4 regions of the Diaphorobacter sp. LR2014-1 genome follow, and region 1 is predicted to be linked to each of the others. Evidence: predicted binding sites of a transcription regulator. Region 1 holds the regulator's gene; each other region holds the start of a gene.
The links. Region 1 encodes FNR, which switches genes on or off when oxygen is low (the NO sensors DNR and NnrR bind a similar motif). Its sites were predicted from a motif close to TTGATNNNNATCAA; they were not measured.
Positions count from the first base shown of each region.

Region 1 (4,891 bases):
GATTCGCGAGCTGGGGGGAGAGTTGCTGGCCCTGCAAGGAGGATGGCAGATATTCTGGGTGATCTTCTATGGGTTGGCCACGTACGGCAACGCAGGATTCCTGCGCGAGCAGGTGTGCAAATACATGTGCCCTTATGCGCGTTTCCAAAGCGCAATGTTCGACAGGGACACGCTGGTCGTCTCTTACGATCCTGAGCGCGGCGAGCCTCGCGGGCCCCGTAACAAGACCGTAGATCACAAAGCTGCGGGACTGGGTGACTGCATCGATTGCACGCTGTGTGTCCAGGTCTGCCCAACGGGTATCGATATTCGCAACGGACTGCAATACGAATGCATTGGTTGCGGTCTCTGCGTGGACGCTTGCAATACCGTGATGGATAAGATGAAGTATCCGCGCGGGCTGATTCGCTTCTCGACGCAGAACGGCGTCAAGAACCACTGGACCCAGTCGCAAATGCTCAAACGCGTGCTGCGACCCCGTGTGTTGTTCTATTCAGCGGTGCTGGTGGTGTTGTGCGTCGGCATGCTGGCCAGCTTGGTGGTACGCACCCCGTTGAAGGTGGACATCGTGCGCGACCGCGCTGCGCTCTCGCGCATCGTGGCGGGAGGCAAGCTGGAAAATATCTACCGGCTGCAGATCATGAACGCCACGGAGGGGGCGCAGCGCTACACCATCAGCGCCCACGGCATGGAAGGGCTGGAAGTGGCGTCCGAGACCGCAATTGACATTGGACCGGCGGAATCCCGATGGGTGGTTGTCCGTCTTCAAATTCCGTATGGCTCAGCATCTCCCGGATCGCATACGGTGTATTTCGATATTCAAGCGCAGGGTGATAAAGCCCAAGTGGCAGAGAAATCCGTGTTCCTTGTGCCTCGCTGAAGGCGGTCGTGGAATGCAAATGAACAAGCTGTGCTCATAAATGAGCGAGGAGTTGGTATCGATGTCGAGTAATTCCCCCATGAATCTGGAAGACGCAGGAAAGCCTTGGTGGACGTTTGGCCATGTCTGGCTTGTCATCGCGGGGCCGGTGATAGTCATCATTGCGGGCTTCGTGACCCTCTGGCTGGCCGTGAGCCAACCTGACCCCGTCATCGCGGAAGACTATTACCAACGGGGATTGAACATCAACGAGACCCTGAAGGAGTCTGGGGGCGACATGACGCCTGCCATGAAGGGGCGCAACCATGCAGCTACTCCGCTGGAGGATCAACCGCGCTGACCGGCAGGGCGAGTCCTCTTTGCATGCCGGAGAACAGATGCTAGGCTGTCAACTACACCTGCTAGGAGATGGGCGAATGTGGATGCAACGATTGATGTGGATCGCGTGGCCGGCCTTTTTGATGGCGGGCGTCATGGAAATGGTGGTGTTCGCCTTCGTGGATCCAGAAGCGCTGCAGTGGTTTGATCAACCCCTGCATCTCTCGCGCGAAGGTGTGTATACCATCGCCTTTTTCACGTTCTGGTTCGTACTCATGGCTTCCAGCGCATTGACGACGCTGTTGTCACTCTCGCCCTTTGAGTTGAATCGCTGCCCCGTGCCCAAAGGGGCGCGGCCGGCTGATTGCGCCAAATACGTTTCCTGATCTTTCCGCCCATCAGTTATGAATCAGCAAAAACCCAGGCTTAATGGCAGGCTTGCTGGCTGTTGACAATGCGCTTCAGCGCATCGGTATCGACGATGCGCACATGGCGCTGTTTTACTTCCACAATACCTTCTTCCACGAACTTCGAAAACGTGCGGCTGACGGTTTCCAGTTTCAATCCCAGGTAGCTGCCGATCTCTTCGCGTGTCATGCGCAGCACCAATTCGGATTGTGAGAAACCCCGGGCATGCAAGCGTTGTACGAGATTCAACAGGAATGCGGCAAGGCGTTCCTCGGCACGCATACTCCCCAGCAACAGCATGACCCCATGCTCGCGAACAATCTCGCGGCTCATGATCTTGTGCACATGGTGCTGTAGTGCCGTTACTTCGCGCGACAACTCTTCAATACGATCGAAAGGCATGACGCATACTTCGGCGTCTTCAAGCGCTACCGCATCGCAAGTGTGACGGTCGCTCACGATGCCATCCAGGCCGATGATCTCGCCCGCCATTTGAAAACCTGTCACTTGGTCGCGACCGTCTTCGGTGGCGACACAGGTCTTGAAGAATCCGGTGCGGATAGCAAAAAGGGATGTGAAGGGTTCACCGTTCCGGAAAAGCGTGCCGCCACGCTTGATCTTGCGTCGTACAGCAACAATGTCATCGATGCGCTTGAGTTGCTGGTCGTCCAGACCCACGGGCATGCACAGCTCACGCAGATTGCAGTTTGAGCAGGCAACTTTGATGGTCTGGAGATTCGTATGCATGGGAACCCTGTTCATGGCTTGAGCTTACCTCTGAACGGCTGGGAGACATGGAATGCCGTAGGCCGTTGGACGACTTTGAGCCGAAGTCAAATTGTCGCCACAAGGACCTTATGGGCGCTTGATCAACGTCAAGGACTCATGGGGGACTCTACGGCACAGTGATATGAAAGTGCAAGGAATCCCGTCATGACCGTTGTTACAACAGAGCTCCTGCGTCGCTTTGACGTCCCAGGGCCGCGCTACACCTCTTATCCGACTGCTGATCGTTTTGTCGAGGCTTTTGGCGAGCGGGAATACATCCTTGCGCTGCAGCAGCGTCGCGTGGGTTCGGTAGCCAAGGCGATGCCTTTGTCGCTTTATGTCCACATCCCGTTTTGTGAATCGCTGTGCTATTACTGCGCGTGTAACAAGATCATTACCCGGCATCCAGAGCGGGCAGAGGTCTACTTGCGTTACCTCAGCCGTGAGATCGACCTGCATACGGCGCACTGCGGTGTGGGTCAGCATGTGAGCCAGCTGCATTTCGGCGGAGGCACGCCTACTTTTCTGACGGATGACGGTTTGCGCGAACTGATGGGCATGCTGAGGCGCAGTTTCGTCCTCGTTCCGGGGGGGGAGTACTCCATAGAAGTGGACCCCCGGACCGTGGATGAAGCGCGGCTGGGATTGTTGGCGGAGCTGGGTTTCAATCGCCTGAGCTTTGGCGTGCAGGATTTCGACCCTGAAGTACAAAAGGCCGTGCACCGCATTCAGCCTGCCGAAAAGGTGTTCGCGTTGGTCGATGCGGCTCGCAAGCTCGGGTTTGAATCGGTGAACGTGGATTTGATCTACGGGCTGCCGCGACAGACACCGGAGTCGTTTGATTGCACCTTGGAGCAGGTAGCCGAGCTGCGGCCAGACCGGATCGCGCTGTATGCGTACGCTCACTTGCCAGAACGCTTCAAATCGCAGCGACGCATCATCACGGCCGAGTTGCCCATGGCTTCGGCCAAGGTGTCCATGCTGGCCCGGTCACTTGATGTGTTCCAGGAGGCCGGCTACGTCTACGTGGGCATGGACCATTTTGCGCTGCCAGACGATGCGCTGGCGGTGGCCAAGCGGCAAGGCAGGCTGCACCGCAATTTCCAAGGCTATAGCACGCAGCCCGATTGCGACCTGATTGGTCTGGGCGTTTCTGCCATCGGGCGCGTGGGCGCTACTTATAGCCAAAATGTGAAAACGCTAGACGAGTATTACGACTGCATTAACCAGGGGCATTTGCCTGTGGTGCGCGGGCTGGCGTTGACCAAGGACGACTTAGTGCGCCGCGCAGTCATCATGGCGTTGATGTGCCAAGGTGAATTGCTGTTTGAGCCGTTGGAACAGTCTTGGCTGATTGATTTCCGCAGTTATTTCGATGCGGAATTACAGCAACTGCAAGAAATGGCGGCTCAGGGCTTAGTGAAAATCAGTGATGAGGGCGTTGAAGTCACGCCCATGGGGTGGTATTTCGTGCGCGGCGTGGCCATGGTGTTCGACAAGTATCTGCAGGCTGACCGCAACCGCGCTCGCTTTTCCCGGATTATTTGACCCATGCTGTGGGCGCTGGCCACGACGGCCTTCCTGATGGGGCTGATGGGAGGGGCTCACTGTTTGGCGATGTGTTCTGTTCCCTGCGCGGCGCTTACGGGGCTGGGTGGCACGCCGGACGCCACCCAAACCATTCAATGGGCGTCCCGTCGCGGAATCTTCCAACGGGTAGCGCAGTTTCACGTGGGGCGCCTGATCGGTTACGGCGCCGCAGGGGCGGTGGTTGCGCTGGCCATGGAGCAACTCGCATGGCTGGGGCAAAGCACCTCGGCATTGCGCCCCCTTTGGACGCTGATGCACGTGCTCATCCTCGCGTGGGGTGGGATGATGATGGTGCAAGCGCAGCAGCCGTTGTGGGTTGAGCGGGCGGGGCGTGCTGCCTGGGCGAAGGTCAAGCCCTTGGTCTCTCGGCCTGGCGGGCTCCTGACCGCGGGTGTGGCCTGGGCGCTCCTGCCATGCGGCCTTCTGTATACCGCACTGTTGACTGCCGCTCTCAGCGGAAGCGTGCTCCGCGGAGCCTTGTGCATGGTCCTGTTTGGCGTGGGAAGCGGTGTATGGCTGGTGCTGGGGCCGTGGACATTTGGCCGCATTCGCGCTTGGATCGGCGTGAAGGGTGGGGCGTGGGGGTCTCGGCTGGCAGGTGGTGTGCTTTTTTCCCTGGGTGCATGGGCGCTATGGATGGAGGTTGTCCATGGGCAGCCGGCGCCGTGGTGCGTGCCCTGAAAGCAGCGTTTTGTGGAACCACAGCGGCTCTGCGAAGCATGCCGTGGCAAGCGAATGGTGCACACTGAGACGCTCAGGCGTGACGTATCGCTGTCAGATCTCTACCAGCGGAAGTGACGAGTCTGTTCTCATCGACGTGGAGAAATCCAGCTACCCATCGCTGCCTTACTGGATGCGCCACCGTACGTCTGGGGCGCGCGCTGCGTATCAGTGAGGTTGCCGAAGGAATGGGAACGCCAGAACCAC
Region 1 covers NZ_MTBE01000003.1:98,284-103,174, reverse strand. The annotation lists gene ccoG (cytochrome c oxidase accessory protein CcoG) at 1-880, shown strand, start outside; gene BV908_RS03825 (FixH family protein) at 960-1,220, shown strand; gene BV908_RS03820 (hypothetical protein) at 1,297-1,584, shown strand; gene fnr (fumarate/nitrate reduction transcriptional regulator Fnr) at 1,625-2,368, opposite strand; gene hemN (oxygen-independent coproporphyrinogen III oxidase) at 2,540-3,922, shown strand; gene BV908_RS03805 (sulfite exporter TauE/SafE family protein) at 3,926-4,645, shown strand.

Region 2 (4,891 bases), on a different contig from region 1:
GCCCTCGCCACGTGTCAGGCACACCTGCGAGCCGCGCGCCGCATGATCGCGCGGCGTCGCCAGTCCCAGGCCGTGGTCGGCGCAGTGCTCCTCGACCAGCGCGATGAATAGATCGGTCAGTGCGAGCGACTTGGCGCGCAGCGCCGCCATGCCGCCCAGAGGCTCGGCGGCGGTAAAGATGTCCAGCCCGCACTGCAGGGCCGACAGGCTCACGATGGGCTGCGTGCCGCAGAGGTAGCGTGCGATACCCGGTGCGGGCTGATAGTCGGGCGTGAAGGCGAAGGGTGCGGCATGGCCGAACCAGCCCGACAGCGGCTGCGCAAATGTCGCATCCGGGCGGTCCGCCAGGCGCGGGTGCACCCACACGAAGGCGGGCGCGCCAGGGCCGCCGTTGAGGTACTTGTAGCTGCAGCCCACCGCATAGTCGGCATTGGCGTCCAGCAGGTGCACGGGCACGGCGCCCGCGCTGTGGCACAGGTCCCAGACGCACAGAATGCCGTGGGCGTGCGCCTGCGCGGTCACGGCGGCCATGTCGTGCATGGCGCCGGTGCGGTAGTTCACGTGGGTGAGCAGCAGGACGGCGACCTGGGGCGTCAGCCGCGTGGCGATTTCCTCGGGCTCCACCAGCACCAACTCCAGTCCGTACTCCTGGCACACGGACTGGGCGATGTACAGGTCGGTGGGGAAGTTGCTGCGCTCGCTGACGAGCTGGGTGCGACCGGGATGGTCCGCGCGGGCCACGCGCGCGGCAGCCGACAGCACCTTGTACAGGTTGACCGAGGTGGTGTCGGTGAACACCACCTGGTCCGGCCCTGCACCGATCCAGGGGGCGAACTGGTTGCCCAGGCGCTGCGGCAGGCTGACCCAGCCAGCCTTGTTCCACGAGGTGATGAGGTCCTGTCCCCATTCCTGCTGCACTACTTGGGCCACGCGCGCCGGCGTGGCGCGGGGCAGGGCGCCCAGGGAATTGCCGTCCAGGTAGATCACGCCCTCGGGCAGGCTGAAATGGTCGCGCAGGCTGCGCAGCGGGTCCTGCGCATCGCGTGTGCGGCACTCTTGCAAGGTAGTCATGTGGTTTTTGCTATTAATAAAGTAGCTGTTAGCGCTTGCTGCACGAGCGTTAGAGGCCAAAACGGCTTGATGGTTATGCGCGCGGCGGCAGCGCACGCAGCACGGCGCGCACGGGCGATGCGTCGGCCGTGGTGAGCTTGAGCGGCAGCGCGATGAGTTCGTAGTCGCCCTCGGGCACATCGTCCAGCACCAGGTTCTCCAGCACGCGCAGGCCACGCCGGCGGATCACCTGGTGGCTGGGCAGCGGCTTGCTGTCGGCGGGGTCGATGCTGGCGGTGTCGATGCCCACGAGCACTACGCCGGCGTCGGCCAGGCGCTCGATGGTGTCGGGCGCGTAGGCCGTGAGGCCCGCGTCCCAGCGGTCCACGGGCATGCGGGCGTAGGTGCGCACCAGCACCCGCGGCGGCAAAGTGCCCGTCATTGCATGGGCAATGTGGGTCCATTCGATGAGCGGCCCGCAGTCCAGCGCATGCACCACGCGGCAGGGGCCGATGAAGGCTTCCAGCGGCACGGCGCCGATGGCTGCGCCGTCCGCTGCGTAGTGCAGGGGCGCGTCAGCGTGCGTGCCCACGTGGGGCGAGAGCGTGAGTGCGCTCACGTTCACCGGGCAGCCGGGGCCCAGTGTGGCGCTCCACTGCTGCTGGTAGGGTGTATCGCCCGGGAACACCGGGCTACCCGCATGCACGGGGGCAGAGATGTCCCACAGCGCGGGCGATGGCGTGGAGGTGGCGGTCATGCCGCGCATGCTATGCGCGCCGGAGGGGTGGGTAAATGGTTTATCCCTGATGGGTGACTCATTTGGATAATCCATTCTCACAGAGACATTTTTGGGTTAAATCATGCAAGCCGAGATCGATCGTACCGACCGCCAGCTGCTGCGCGCGCTGCAGGACAACGCCCGCCTGACCTCCGGCGAACTGGCCGAAATGGCGCACCTGTCGCAGTCGCCCTGCTGGCGGCGCGTGAAGCGGCTGGAGGACGCCGGGGTAGTGCGCGGCTACCACGCGCAGCTGGACCGGCGTGCGGTGGGGCTGGGTGTGATGGCTTTCGTGATGGTGGGCATCGACCACCAGACGGAGGCGCTGTCCGTGGCGTTCGAGGAGGCGGTGTGCGCCATTCCCGAAGTGGTGCTGTTCCACGGCATCTCGGGCCCCGCGGACTTCCTGCTGGTGGTCGTGACGACCGACCTGGACGCGTATTCCGAACTGCTGCAGCGGCGCCTGCACCGCCTGCCGGGCGTGCGCCAGGTACAGACTTATTTTTCGCTGCAGGAGTTCAAGGGGCGCATCGGCGGATTGCCCGTGTGAAAGCGGGTCCTGCGGCGTTCAGAGCACCAGCCCGTCCAGTGCCGGCAGATGGTGGCGCTGGCGCGCGCGGTTGCAGGCAGCGCTGCCGGCTTCGAATTCGCGGCAGGGGGAAGGGCGCCACTCGTAGATGCCGCAGGCCGCGCGCTCGCCCACCTGGCCCGTGAGGGCCGCGCAGCGCGGCTGCGCATGGTCCGTGCCGCGCATGCGCGCGGTGTGGTCCGTGACCGGCACCACCAGCCCATCGGGAACGCAGCCGCCCAGCTCCTCCGTCTCGTGCACCGAGAAGTCCACGCGAAAGCTGGCGCAGCAGGCGCCACAGGTCAGGCAGGGGTGAAGAGTGGTCATGGCGTGCGTCGCAGGGGTTGTCATTGTGACGCGCCACAGGTCCTGATGTGCATCAATCCAGCAGCGTGCAGTTCCATTAGAATGAGAATTACTTTTATTCATTGACTGCAATACAACATGCTTCACACGGGGAATGACGCCGCGCAGCCGCGGGGGCTGGACACCTTGCCGCATGGCGTGCCGGCCACGGTTGCCGGGCTGCTGCCGGCGCAGGATGGCCGGTCGCAGGCCATGGTGCTGCGCCTGATGGAGATTGGTTTCCTGCCGGGCGAGCCGGTGCGCGTGATTGCCCGGGGCTTTCCCGCGGCCGACCCCCTGGCCGTTCGCGTGGGCCAGGCCACTTTTGCCCTGCGCCGCCATGAGGCGGCCCTGGTGCAGGTGCGCGTGGATGCGCTGGAGGCCGCGGCATGAGCACGGCGGCATCTCCCCTGCACATCGCGCTGCTGGGCAACCCCAACTGCGGCAAGACGGCGCTGTTCAACGTGCTGACCGGCGCACGCCAGAAGGTGGCCAACTACGCGGGCGTCACCGTGGAGCGCAAGGAAGGCCTGTTCACCACCGCCGGCGGCCGGCGCGTGCGCGTGCTGGACCTGCCCGGCGCCTATAGCCTGCACGCGCAGAGCCTGGACGAGGCCGTCACCCGCGATGTGGTCACCGGCCGCCGCCCAGGAGAGGCCATGCCCGAGCTGCTGGTCTGCGTGACCGATGCCACGCACCTGCGCCTGAACCTGCGCCTGGTGCTGGAGGCGCGCGACCTGGGCCTGCCCATGGTGCTGGTGCTGAACATGAGTGATATGGCGCAGCAGCAGGGCATCCAGATCGACCGCGAAGTCCTGGCGCGCGAACTGGGCCTGCCCGTGGTGACCACCGTGGGCGTGCGCGCCGACGGGGCGCGCGAGCTGCTGCAGTGGCTGGACACGGCCACCCCGCAGGCCGCCCGCGGCGCCGCCGTGGGCACGCAGGCGCCACCGCCCGTCAATGCGCTGGAGGAAGACCGCCCGCAGCGCGTGCAGCAATTGCACCAGGAAGTGCGCCGCATCATGGGGCTGGCCGTGCGCGAGCCCGCGCTGCGCCTGCAGCGCGACGACCGCATCGACGCCGTGGTGCTGCACCCGCTGTGGGGCATGCTGCTGCTGGCAGTGACGCTGTTCCTGATGTTCCAGGCCGTGTTCAGTTGGGCAGAGGTGCCCATGGGCTGGATCGAAGGCGCCACGGCCGCCGTGGCCGAATGGCTGAACGCCCACATGGCCGAGGGGCCGCTGCGCAGCCTGCTGGCCGACGGCGTGATCGCCGGCGCAGGCGGGGTGCTGGTGTTCCTGCCGCAGATCCTGATCCTGTTCTTCTTCATCCTGGCGCTAGAGGAATCCGGCTACCTGCCGCGCGCGGCCTTCCTGCTGGACCGCGTGATGGGCACCGTCGGCTTGTCGGGACGCTCGTTCATTCCGCTGCTGTCCAGCTTCGCCTGCGCGGTGCCGGGCATCATGGCCACGCGCTCCATTCCGGACTGGCGCGACCGGCTCGTCACCATCCTCATCGCGCCGCTGATGACCTGTTCGGCCCGCCTGCCGGTGTACGCGCTGCTGATCGCGGCCTTCATCCCCGATCGCACGGTGGCGGGGCTGTTCAACCTGCAGGGGCTGGTGTTGTTCGCGCTGTACCTGGGCGGCATCGTGAGCGCCATGGCCGTGGCGGCCGTTGCGCGGCTGGCGCGGCGCGGCGACGGCGCCACGCCGCTGCTGATGGAGCTGCCCGCCTATCGCTGGCCCAGCGTGCGCAACCTGGCGCTGGGGCTGTGGGAGCGCGCGGGCATCTTCCTGCGCCGCGTGGGCGGCATCATCCTGCTGGTCACCATCCTGCTGTGGTTCCTGTCGTCGTACCCCGCGCCGCCGGCCGACGCCACGGGGCCGGCCATCGAATACAGCTTCGCCGGGCGCATCGGCGCCGCGCTGGAGGTGATCTTTGCGCCCATCGGCTTCAACTGGCAGATCAGCATCGCCCTGGTGCCCGGCATGGCCGCGCGCGAGGTGGCGGTGAGTGCTCTGGGCACGGTGTACGCGATTGCCGCTTCGGCCGACGACACGGCCGCGCAGCTCGCACCCATGCTGGCGGCGCAATGGTCGCTGGCCACGGCGCTGTCGCTGCTGGTGTGGTTCATCTTCGCGCCGCAG
Region 2 covers NZ_MTBE01000046.1:9,455-14,345, reverse strand. The annotation lists gene kynU (kynureninase) at 1-1,071, opposite strand, end outside; gene kynB (arylformamidase) at 1,145-1,807, opposite strand; gene BV908_RS19960 (Lrp/AsnC family transcriptional regulator) at 1,911-2,378, shown strand; gene BV908_RS19955 (YkgJ family cysteine cluster protein) at 2,397-2,723, opposite strand; gene BV908_RS19950 (FeoA family protein) at 2,841-3,134, shown strand; gene BV908_RS19945 (ferrous iron transporter B) at 3,131-4,891, shown strand, end outside.
Region 2: BV908_RS19950 (FeoA family protein) is a predicted target of FNR. The motif match lies at 2,766-2,779, and genes of this name have one in related genera.

Region 3 (4,891 bases), on a different contig from region 1:
GGCGGTATACCGTCACTGTTTTTAGACCCAAACTGGCCACCAGACCAATAGCAGCAGGCGCTAGAAGCTCTCCTTTTGATAGCGCTACGCGGCCTTGCATGAGGTCTTCCCCCAGCAGGCGGCGGTTGTCGCCGCGGCGCAGCACGTCGGGTGCGATGCGGATGTGGCCGTCGGGCTCGGCAGTGGTGAACTCCTGCGGCACCACGGTGTCCAGCCCTGCCGGCATGATGGCGCCGGTCATGATCTTCACGCACTCGCCTGCGGCCACGGTGCCGGTCCAGGCGGCGCCGGCAAAGGCTGTGGAGCCGACCGGGCGCAGCACCAGCGGTTGGCCGGGCTGCAGTTGGGCGCCGTCGAAGGCGTAGCCGTCCATGGCCGAATTGTCGTGCGGCGGCACGCTGACGGGCGAGACCACGTCCCGCGCCAGCACGCGGCCCAGGGCGTCGAAGATGCCGACTTCTTCGGTGCTGGTGACGGGCGCGACCAGGCGCTCCAGGAAGGTGTTCACATCGGCGGCACGCAGTGCCTGCGGGTCGTAGCCCTGCAACTCGGCGGCGATCTGGTCAATGGTTTTCATGCGGTATGGGCAAGGAGGGTTGCAGCTCAGCGGTGGCCCAGGCCTTCCAGGGCGTGCAGCTCGGCCAGGGTGTTGGCGTTGTAGAAAGCATACGGGTCGTCTCCCGGCTGGTCGAACGCAACCACGGCGCAGGCGTGCTGTTCGGTCCAGCGGTCGATCTTGCGCCCGCCGCCCTGCGTGAAGCGCACCAGGCTCTCCAGCAGCGTCACGCGCAGCAGGCAAAACACCGGCTGGGTGCGCACGCGCACGGTGCCATCGCGCTCGTCGGCCTCGGGTGCCGCTGCCATGGCAATGTCGGCGCCCTCGCGCATGGCGGCCTGGGCCAGGCGTGCGGCAAGGTCTGGCGGGAACAGCGGTGTGTCGCAGGGCACGGTGAGCAGCCAAGGGGTCTCGCAGCGCTCCAGCCCTGTGAGAAAGCCCGCCAGCGGGCCTGCGTAGTCGGCAAGGCCATCAGGCCACACCGGCACTCCGAATGATTCATAGGCCGCCAGGTTGCGGTTGGCGTTGATCATCACGTCGCCCACCTGCGGCTGCAGCCGCATCAGCGTGTGCAGAGCCAGGGGCAGGCCGCGGAAGTTCTGCAGGCCCTTGTCCACCCCGCCCATGCGGGAGCCGCGGCCGCCGGCGAGGATGAGACCTGTGATGTCGTGGGTGTCGATCATGGGAAAGAAGAAGGGTGGTGAACGGCGCTCCGGGGCGGGTCCCCGCGGCGCGGCGGCGGCTCAGCCGCCGATGTAGCTCATCTCGATGCGCCGCTGGCCGCTGCCCGTCTCGGGTGGCAGGCTGGCACGCAGCTCGGAATAGCGGTCGCCGCGCCCCTGCCAGATGTGGGCGATGGCGGCGCTGATCTGCGCGTCGCTGGCATTGCCGCGCAGCAGGCTGCGCAGGTCCCAGCCTTGCGAGGCAAACAGGCACAGGTACAGCCGACCCTCCATGGACAGGCGCGCGCGGTTGCAGTCGCCGCAGAAGGCCTGCGTGACGCTGCTGATCACGCCCACTTCGCCCAAGCGCGGGTCGTGGCGACCGTCGGGGCCGGCGTAGCCCCAGCGCTTGGCGGTCTCGCCGGGGGACTGCGCGGCCAGCGGCACCAGCGGCAGCTCGGCCTGCAGCCGCGCGATGACTTCGGCGGAGGGCAGCACCTCATCCATGCGCCAGCCGTTGGTGGCGCCCACGTCCATGTATTCGATGAAGCGCAGCGTGATGCCGGTGCCGCGAAAGTGGCGCGCCATCGCCGGGATCTCGTGGTCGTTGGTGCCGCGCTTGACCACCATGTTGACCTTGATGTGCTCCAGGCCCGCCGCCTGCGCGGCCTCGATACCGGCGAGTACGTCGGCCACCGGAAAGTCCACGTCGTTCATGCGGCGGAACACGTCGTCCTGCAGGCTGTCCAGGCTCACGGTGACGCGCCGCAGGCCCGCGGCCTTGAGGGCGCGCGCCTTGCGCGCCAGCAGCGATCCATTGGTGGTCAGCGTGAGGTCGGGCACGCGGCCCTCCAGCGTGCGCAGTTCCGCCAACTGGGCAACCAGGTTCTCCAGGTCCTTGCGCAGCAGCGGCTCGCCGCCGGTGAGGCGGATCTTGCGCACCCCATGCGCCATGCACAGGCGCGCCAGCCGCGTGATCTCTTCAAAGCTCAGCAGGTCGCTGTGCGGCAGGTAGCGGTAGTGCTTGTCGAACACTTCCTTGGGCATGCAGTAGCCGCAGCGGAAGTTGCAGCGGTCCGTCACGCTGATGCGCAGGTCGCGCAAGGGACGGGAGAGCGTGTCCTGCAGCAGTCCGGTAGCGGGTGCCGCGGCCAGGAGCGCAGGGGGCTGCAGCACCTTGCTGCGCTGGTCCACGAGGGGAATGACACGTTCAGCCATGGCGAAATTGTGCCCCATCGGCGTCGTAGGGGTATGGCGGCTGCCCGCTAAATTGATGTTGATCAATTTGCTGTCACGGCAGCGACATGAGGTGCCTTTGACCAGTGTCATAGGGGGCGCGGGAGGGCGATTTGAGAATACGGCGCATGCAGAACCAACGCCCAGTCCCCACCCCTTCCTCCGTCGCCGCCTGCCGGCGCGGCCGCCGCACCGCTGTGCGCGCGCTGGCCACCGTGTTGCTGGTGCCGGCCCTGCCGCTGTCGGCCCAGGCGCGCATGGCCCTGGCCACGGCCATCAACCGCACGGCGCGCTTTCGGGCGCTGTCCCAGCGCACCGCCAAGGTCTACGGCCAGCTGTACCTGAACGTGGGTGCCGCGCGCGCCCGCGATGCGCTGGAACACACCCGCCGGCAGGTGCATTCCGGCTTTGAGGACATGGACCGCCAGAGCTGGCCGCCCGAGGTGGCGCGGCTGCTGGCGGACGTGCGCCGCAACGCGGACCGCCTGGACGCGCTCACGGCCCAGGCGCCGACGAAGGAGGGCTTTCAGGCCGTGTCGGCCCAGGCCGACCAGATGCTGGCTGCCGCCAACACCACCACCGAGGCCCTCGAGCGCCTGGCCCAGGCGCCCACGGCACGCCTGGTCAACACCGCCGGGCGCCAGCGCATGCTGTCGCAGCGCCTGGCCAAGAACTATGAGCTGTTGGCCGCCGGCCTTGACAGCCGCACGGTGCGCGAGCAGATGACGGGCGACGCCGATGAGTTCCAGCGTGCCCTCGCGCAGTTGAACAAGGCGCCCATCTCCCTAGCCGTTCTCGGAAAGAGTTGCTAAGGTAGCCCTGATTGGCCCACAATGCGCCCCAGTCAACGACTGGGGCGCTTCTTTGTCTGAGGTGAAATCGCTTCCAGGAGCGGTTTCGTCCGGCGAATGGCCTTGGCGGTTCCCTCCGACCGCCGCCGGCATCCAGGTCAACCACTGCCGGAACCCTAAGTGCGCCAACTTTGGCGTACCGCCCCACAACGAGTCCAAGCGTGGGGCCGCCGCCCGAAAGCCGGGTGGATACGCACCCGGAGACTACCGCGTTGTCGCCAGCGGTAAGGGTCAACCAAATCTGTTTTGCCACCTTTGCAGGGAAAGCTTTCCCATGCAGAGCAATCTGGCCATCGCGGAAGAGTTATTGCGAATCGGCAGATACCTGGAGCCCCAGCTTCCAACGTGTCCCAACGAGGACTGCGAGCTATTCCGCAAAGCCGAACCTGAACATAGTGGGCGGCACACAAGATTCGGAACTAACGCACACGGCACGCCGCGATTCAAGTGCGGAGCCTGTCGAAAGATATTCGTCTTTGGCGGTCGCTCGACAAAGCGCCAACAGAAAACCCATCCGAACATTGGCATATTCGAGCATCTGATGAATTCGATGCCCTTGCGGCGAATCATCAAGGTGCTGGGAATTTCGCCTGCTATTCTCTACGACCGAATCGACTTTATCCACGAGCAATGCCAGATTTTTGCTGGCGAGCGAGAGCGCGGGCTTCTTGACCGGGAGGACCTCGGCAAGAGGTATATCTCGACCGACCGACAAAAGCTCATTGTCAACTGGTCGGACCGGAAGAGCAGAAAGAACACTGTCCTCCTTTCCATCGCGAGCGCCGACCAAATAACAGGCTACCTGTACGCGGCGAACGTCAACTTCGATGGCGAGATGGATAGTGAGAAGGTCAAGGAGGAGATGACCAAATTCGGCGACCAGCGATTGGCAAAACCCTTTCGACGGTTTGCTCGGGTTTGGTTACCCCAAGACTGGGATGACGCTGCGGTACGGGCTGCCGCGAGCCGTAAGGGCACCCGACGGGCCAGCGAGGAGCCAACTGAGCTGCCTGGGGAGCTGCTCGCGGCTGTCAAGGACACCTATGACGCGGCTCAGGAGCGCGAGGACATCGAGAGCGGCGACGACCCCTCGACGGCGACCAGGGCGCCGGCCAAGGGCATGCTCTTGCACGAGCAGACCGTCATGGCGGCACATATTCAGTTCGTGACGAGATTGCTGCAGAAGGCAGAGAAACTAAGATTCTTCGTTGACCAAGAATCTGGTATTCGGGCTGCAATCTTGGTGAGCGTTCCGGAGCGCGTTCTAAATAGGACCGCAGACGCATTCTACGTAAAGGTCCTCAAGGAATTCACGGTTGACCAGAAGAAGGGGATTGTTGGCGCTGCCAAGCGGCGACTCCGGAAGGTAATGAGTGACGCCGGAGTTGACGAGGAAGAGGCCAGCTTAATCCTGGCCCTGGAAGAGTTAAGCAGCCCAACACTTATTGGCAAGTGGGGCGACCCTTGGTTTCGACATCCAATCGCGGACATGCGAGAGCCACAAAAGGGAGTTTCGTGGCTCACTGATATTGACGAACCCGAGACTGACCCGGAAAAGCGGAGTGACCAGCTTCGTCATTTTGCCC
Region 3 covers NZ_MTBE01000048.1:13,573-18,463, forward strand. The annotation lists gene glp (gephyrin-like molybdotransferase Glp) at 1-577, opposite strand, end outside; gene mobA (molybdenum cofactor guanylyltransferase MobA) at 604-1,239, opposite strand; gene moaA (GTP 3',8-cyclase MoaA) at 1,300-2,436, opposite strand; gene BV908_RS20175 (type IV pili methyl-accepting chemotaxis transducer N-terminal domain-containing protein) at 2,583-3,266, shown strand; partial or broken gene BV908_RS20180 (hypothetical protein) at 3,580-4,891, shown strand, end outside.
Region 3: BV908_RS20175 (type IV pili methyl-accepting chemotaxis transducer N-terminal domain-containing protein) is a predicted target of FNR. The motif match lies at 2,489-2,502, and genes of this name have one in related genera.

Region 4 (4,891 bases), on a different contig from region 1:
AATAGACGTCGTGCTGGGTGTTGTACACGTTGAAGTGGCCGGTCGGCGTGATCAGGCGCGGGTCCTTGATCACGGACTTCAGCTTGAGCGTCTTGTCGTCCACGACGACCAGCGCACTTTGCTTGTCCTTGGCCGACCACACGGCGAACCACACTTCGTCACCTGCCTTGTTGTATTCAGGCTGGGTCACGCGCTTGGCGCCGCCGTCATCGGGCAGACCTGCCCATTCGGCGATCGGCAGCGTGACGTAGCCCTTGTCCAGGTTGTTGATGTCGAACACCACCACGGCTTGCGAAACCTTGGGATCAGGATTCAGCGGTGCGTCGGACCACAGGTGCTTGGACTTGGGATGGGTCTTGATGAACAGCGCTCCGCCGCCCGGGCCCTTGAGCTTGGCCACTTCCTTGAAGGCGTATTGCTTGTTCTTCTGCGGGTCGGTGCCGATCAGCGAGATGGTCTCGTCGCCCAGGTGACCCGTGGCCCACACCGGACCGTACTTGGGGTGCGTGAAGTTGGCGCCGCGGCCGGGGTGGGGGATCTTGCCCACTTCGGTCAGACCGGCCAGCTTGCCGTCCTTGGCGTCGATCGCAGCAATCTTGTTGCTGTTGTTGGCAGCCACCATGAAGTAGCGCTTGGATGCATCCCAGCCACCGTCATGCAGGAAGGGAGCCGAGCCGATCTCGGTGGTCTTCAGCGCATTCAGGTTGGAGTAGTCCACCATCATCGTCTTGCCGGTTTCCTTCACGTTCACCAGGAACTCGGGCTTGTAGTGCGATGCCACGATGGAAGCCACGCGCGGCTCGGGGTGGTATTCCTGCGTGCCGACGACCATGCCGCGGGTGGACACGATCTTCAGGGGCTCCAGGGTGTTGCCGTCCATGATGGTGTACTGGGGAGGCCAGTATGCACCGGCGATCGCCAGCTTGTCCTCATAGCCCTTGAACTTGGAGGTGTCCACCGAGCGTGCTTCCAGGCCCACGCGGATTTCAGCCACGTTGTCGGGCTTTTCCATCCACAGGTCGATCATGTTGATCTTGGCATCGCGGCCGATCACGAACAGATAACGCCCCGAAGCCGACATGCGCGAGATGTGCACCGCGTAGCCGGTCTTGACGATGTTGATGATCTGCTTGGTGTCGCCGTCGATCAGCGCCACTTCGCCCGTGTCGCGCAGCGTGGTGGAGAAGATGTTGTCCAAGTTGTACTTGTTCATCTTCTTCTTGGGACGCTGGTCTGGCGGCACGATGACCTTCCAGGTGTTCTTGGCGTCGGCCAGGCTCCACTCGGGCGGTGTGGGAGGGTCCTGCTGGATGTAGCGGGCCATCAGGTCCACGGTCGCCTCGTCGAATTCGCCGGACGTCTGCCAGTTGGGCATGCCGGCAGGCGAGCCGTAGGCGATGAAGACCTTGAGGTAGTCTGTGCCCTTGGGCAGGGTCACGTCCGGTGTGAGCGGCTTGCCCGTGGCGCCCTTGCGCAGCACGCCGTGGCAGCCCGCGCAGCGCTCGAAGTAAATCTGGCGTGCGCGGTCGAACTCGGCCTGCGTCATCTTGGGTGCCTTGGGGTTCGTGCTCTGGTACATGGGCACTTCCGCCAGCGGCGATCCGCCTGCCTGGTAGTTTTTCTCGGCCTCCGAGACTGGCTTGGCGTCCTGCGCCATAGCGGTGGCAGACACCAGGGTGGCGGCCGCTAATGCGACCAGCCTGGCAATCCTCTTTGCTGTCATTGTGGGTCCTCTGCGTCACGGATCAGCGCTTGGGTGGGCCCTGGCGGCTGCCACGGCCACTCTCGCGAGGTCGCTGTCCATCCCCTCTTCATGCGAGTGGGAGCATCGTCGCAGCGGGTGTTGCCGCTGTCCTTGAACTGGTTCAAGGACGCAAACGGTGCAGCCTTTGAACAATGGAGCCACCCCATGATCCGCAAAGGAGAGGCCCATATGAGCTTCATTGAAGATGCGCGCTGGTTCACCGTGGCACCCGCAGCAGGAGAGTCCGGACAGCCCCCGAAGCCTGGACACGTGACGCTGGTGGGCGCAGGCCCGGGCGACCCTGAGTTGCTCACGCTGCGCGCCGTCAAGGCCCTGCGCGGCGCGCGCCTGGTGCTCTACGACCACCTGGTCGGCAAGGAGGTGCTGCGCTACGTGGCTGAGGATGCCGACCTGATCTACGTGGGCAAGCAGTCCTCGCACCACACGCTGCCGCAGGAATCGATCATCGACCTCATGGTGCGCCTGGCGCGCAGCGGGCGCAGCCTGGTGCGTCTGAAAGGCGGCGATGGCTTCATCTTCGGCCGTGGCGGCGAAGAGGTACAGGCGCTGGCCGAGGCCGGTATCGCGTTCGACGTGGTGCCGGGCATCACGGCCGCGCAGGGTGCGGGCGCCTGCGCCGGCATCCCGCTCACGCACCGCGACCACTCCGCGACCCTGGTGTTTGCCACCGGCCACCTGCGCGGCGACAACGAAGTGGCGCTGGACTGGGAGGCGCTGGCGCGCCCGCGCCAAACCGTGGTGATCTACATGGGTGTGGGCACGCTGCCGATCATCTGCCGCGAACTGGTGCGCCACGGCCTGCCGGACAGCACGCCCGCAGCGCTGGTGGAGCAAGCCTCGCTGCCCGGGCAGCGCTGCATCACCGGCACGCTGCAGGACCTGCCCGCGCTGGCGCAGCAGCACCGCGTGCGTCCGCCGGCGCTCATCATCGTGGGCGACGTGGTGGCGCTGCAGCCGCAACTCATGCAGGGCATGCTGGCGACGATGGTGTGACGGGCGCCGGCCGCCGGTAGGGCGGCGGGCAGCGCTGGTTCTGAGGCATCATGGGCGCCTCATCTGGCAAAAGCCCATGCAACAAGACATCCTCATCAACTGGTCGCCGCAGGAAACGCGCGTGGCCGTGGTCGAAAACGGCGCCGTGCAGGAACTGCACGTGGAGCGCACGCTGGAGCGGGGCCTGGTCGGCAACGTGTACCTGGGCAAGGTCTCGCGCGTGCTGCCGGGCATGCAATCGGCCTTCATCGACATCGGGCTGGAGCGTGCGGCCTTTCTGCACGTGGCGGACGTGTGGCACCGCCAGGAAGGCGGCGAGGCGCCGATGTTCGCGCGCAAGAACGAACCGCCCGTGCCCATCGAGAAGCAGGTCTTCGAGGGCCAGGCGCTCATGGTGCAGGTCATCAAGGACCCCATCGGCAGCAAGGGCGCACGCCTGTCCACGCAGATCAGCATCGCCGGGCGGTTGCTGGTCTTCCTGCCGCAGGACGACCACGTGGGCGTGTCGCAGAAGATTCCCCAGGCCGAGCGCGACGCCTTGCGCACGCGGTTGCAGAAGCTGGTGGATGACCAGGCATCGGGCAGCAGCGGCGGCTTCATTTTGCGCACCAATGGTGAGGACGCCAGCGACGAAGAGCTGGCCGAAGACATCGCCTACCTGCGCAAGACCTGGGCAGGCATCCGGCAGGCAGCGCTGACGCATCCGCCCACCTCACTGCTGTACCAGGACCTGAGCCTGCTGCAGCGTGTGCTGCGCGACCTGGCGGGCGAGCAAACGCAGAGCATACGCATCGATTCGCGCGAGCAGTTCGTGGCGCTGAAGGCGTTCGGCAACGAATTCATGCCTGCGGCCGCAGCCAAGCTGCAGCTGTACAAGGGCGAGCGCCCCATCTTCGATCTGTATTCCATCGACGAGGAGATCGCCCTGGCGCTGGGCCGGCGCGTGCAGCTCAAGTCGGGCGGCTACCTCATCGTGGACCAGACCGAGGCGCTGACCACCATCGACGTGAACACCGGCGGCTACGTGGGCGCGCGCAACTTCGACGACACCATCTTCAAGACCAACCTGGAGGCCGCGGGCGCCATCGCGCGGCAGTTGCGCCTGCGCAACCTGGGCGGCATCGTCATTGCCGACTTCATCGACATGCTGCGCGAGGACCACCAGGCCGCAGTGTTGGCGGAGTTCCGCAAGCAGCTCGCGCGCGACCGGGTCAAGACCATGGTGGGCGGTTTTTCGCAACTGGGCCTGGTGGAGATGACGCGCAAGCGCACGCGCGAATCGCTGGCGCACATGCTGTGCGAGCCGTGCCCCACGTGCCAGGGCGCGGGCCAGGTGAAGACCGCGCGCAGTGTGTGTTACGACATCCTGCGCGAGGTGCTGCGCGAGGCGCGCCAGTTCAATCCACGCGAGTTCCGCGTGGTGGCGTCCCCGCGCGTGGTGGAGCTGTTCCTGGACGAGGAGAGCCAGCACCTGGCGGGCCTGTCGGACTTCATTGGCAAGCCGATCTCCCTGCAGGCAGAAAGCGCCATGGGCCAGGCGCAGTACGACATCGTGCTGTTGTGAGTTGAGGTCGAATTGGCCTCTGGCGCTTGTGGGACGGGCGCTGGCAGCTATCAAAAACATACCAACGTCGTGAGCCAAGGTGCGCCGCGTCTGTCGCCCGTGCCGGTCGACGGCGGAAAGGTCGAGGTGAATACGATCCCCTCTCGTGCTCCCCAGGTGTTCCGGCGGTGGCGGGCGGGCAATGGTGGCATCCGCCGTACTGCCCCACGGCTTGCTCGGGGCTGCGCGGCGCAGTGGCGCGACTTTCCGCGGCACCTGTGTGCCACATGGGGTGTCACAGATGCAGGCCCGCGCCATGCGCTACGTCGCTCGCCGTCGATTGCGTGCGCCAGGAGGCAACGCTCCTGGGTGCTATTGAATGATGAGCTGCTAGCGCTTGCTGGATAAGCGCGGGGGCCTGTTTTGGCTTAAAGCGTGCGCAGGCGTTCGATGGCCGCACGCAGCGTTTCGTCCTTCTTGGCGAAGCAAAAACGCACCACGCGCTGGTCGAAGCCGTCGCCATAGAAGGCCGACAGGGGAATGGCGGCCACGCCGATCTCGCGCGTGAGCCACTGGCAGAAGTCCGCTTC
Region 4 covers NZ_MTBE01000015.1:69,640-74,530, forward strand. The annotation lists gene BV908_RS12125 (nitrite reductase) at 1-1,723, opposite strand, end outside; gene cobA (uroporphyrinogen-III C-methyltransferase) at 1,934-2,758, shown strand; gene rng (ribonuclease G) at 2,835-4,322, shown strand; gene BV908_RS12140 (pyridoxal phosphate-dependent aminotransferase) at 4,730-4,891, opposite strand, start outside.
Region 4: cobA (uroporphyrinogen-III C-methyltransferase) is a predicted target of FNR. The motif match lies at 1,856-1,869, and genes of this name have one in related genera.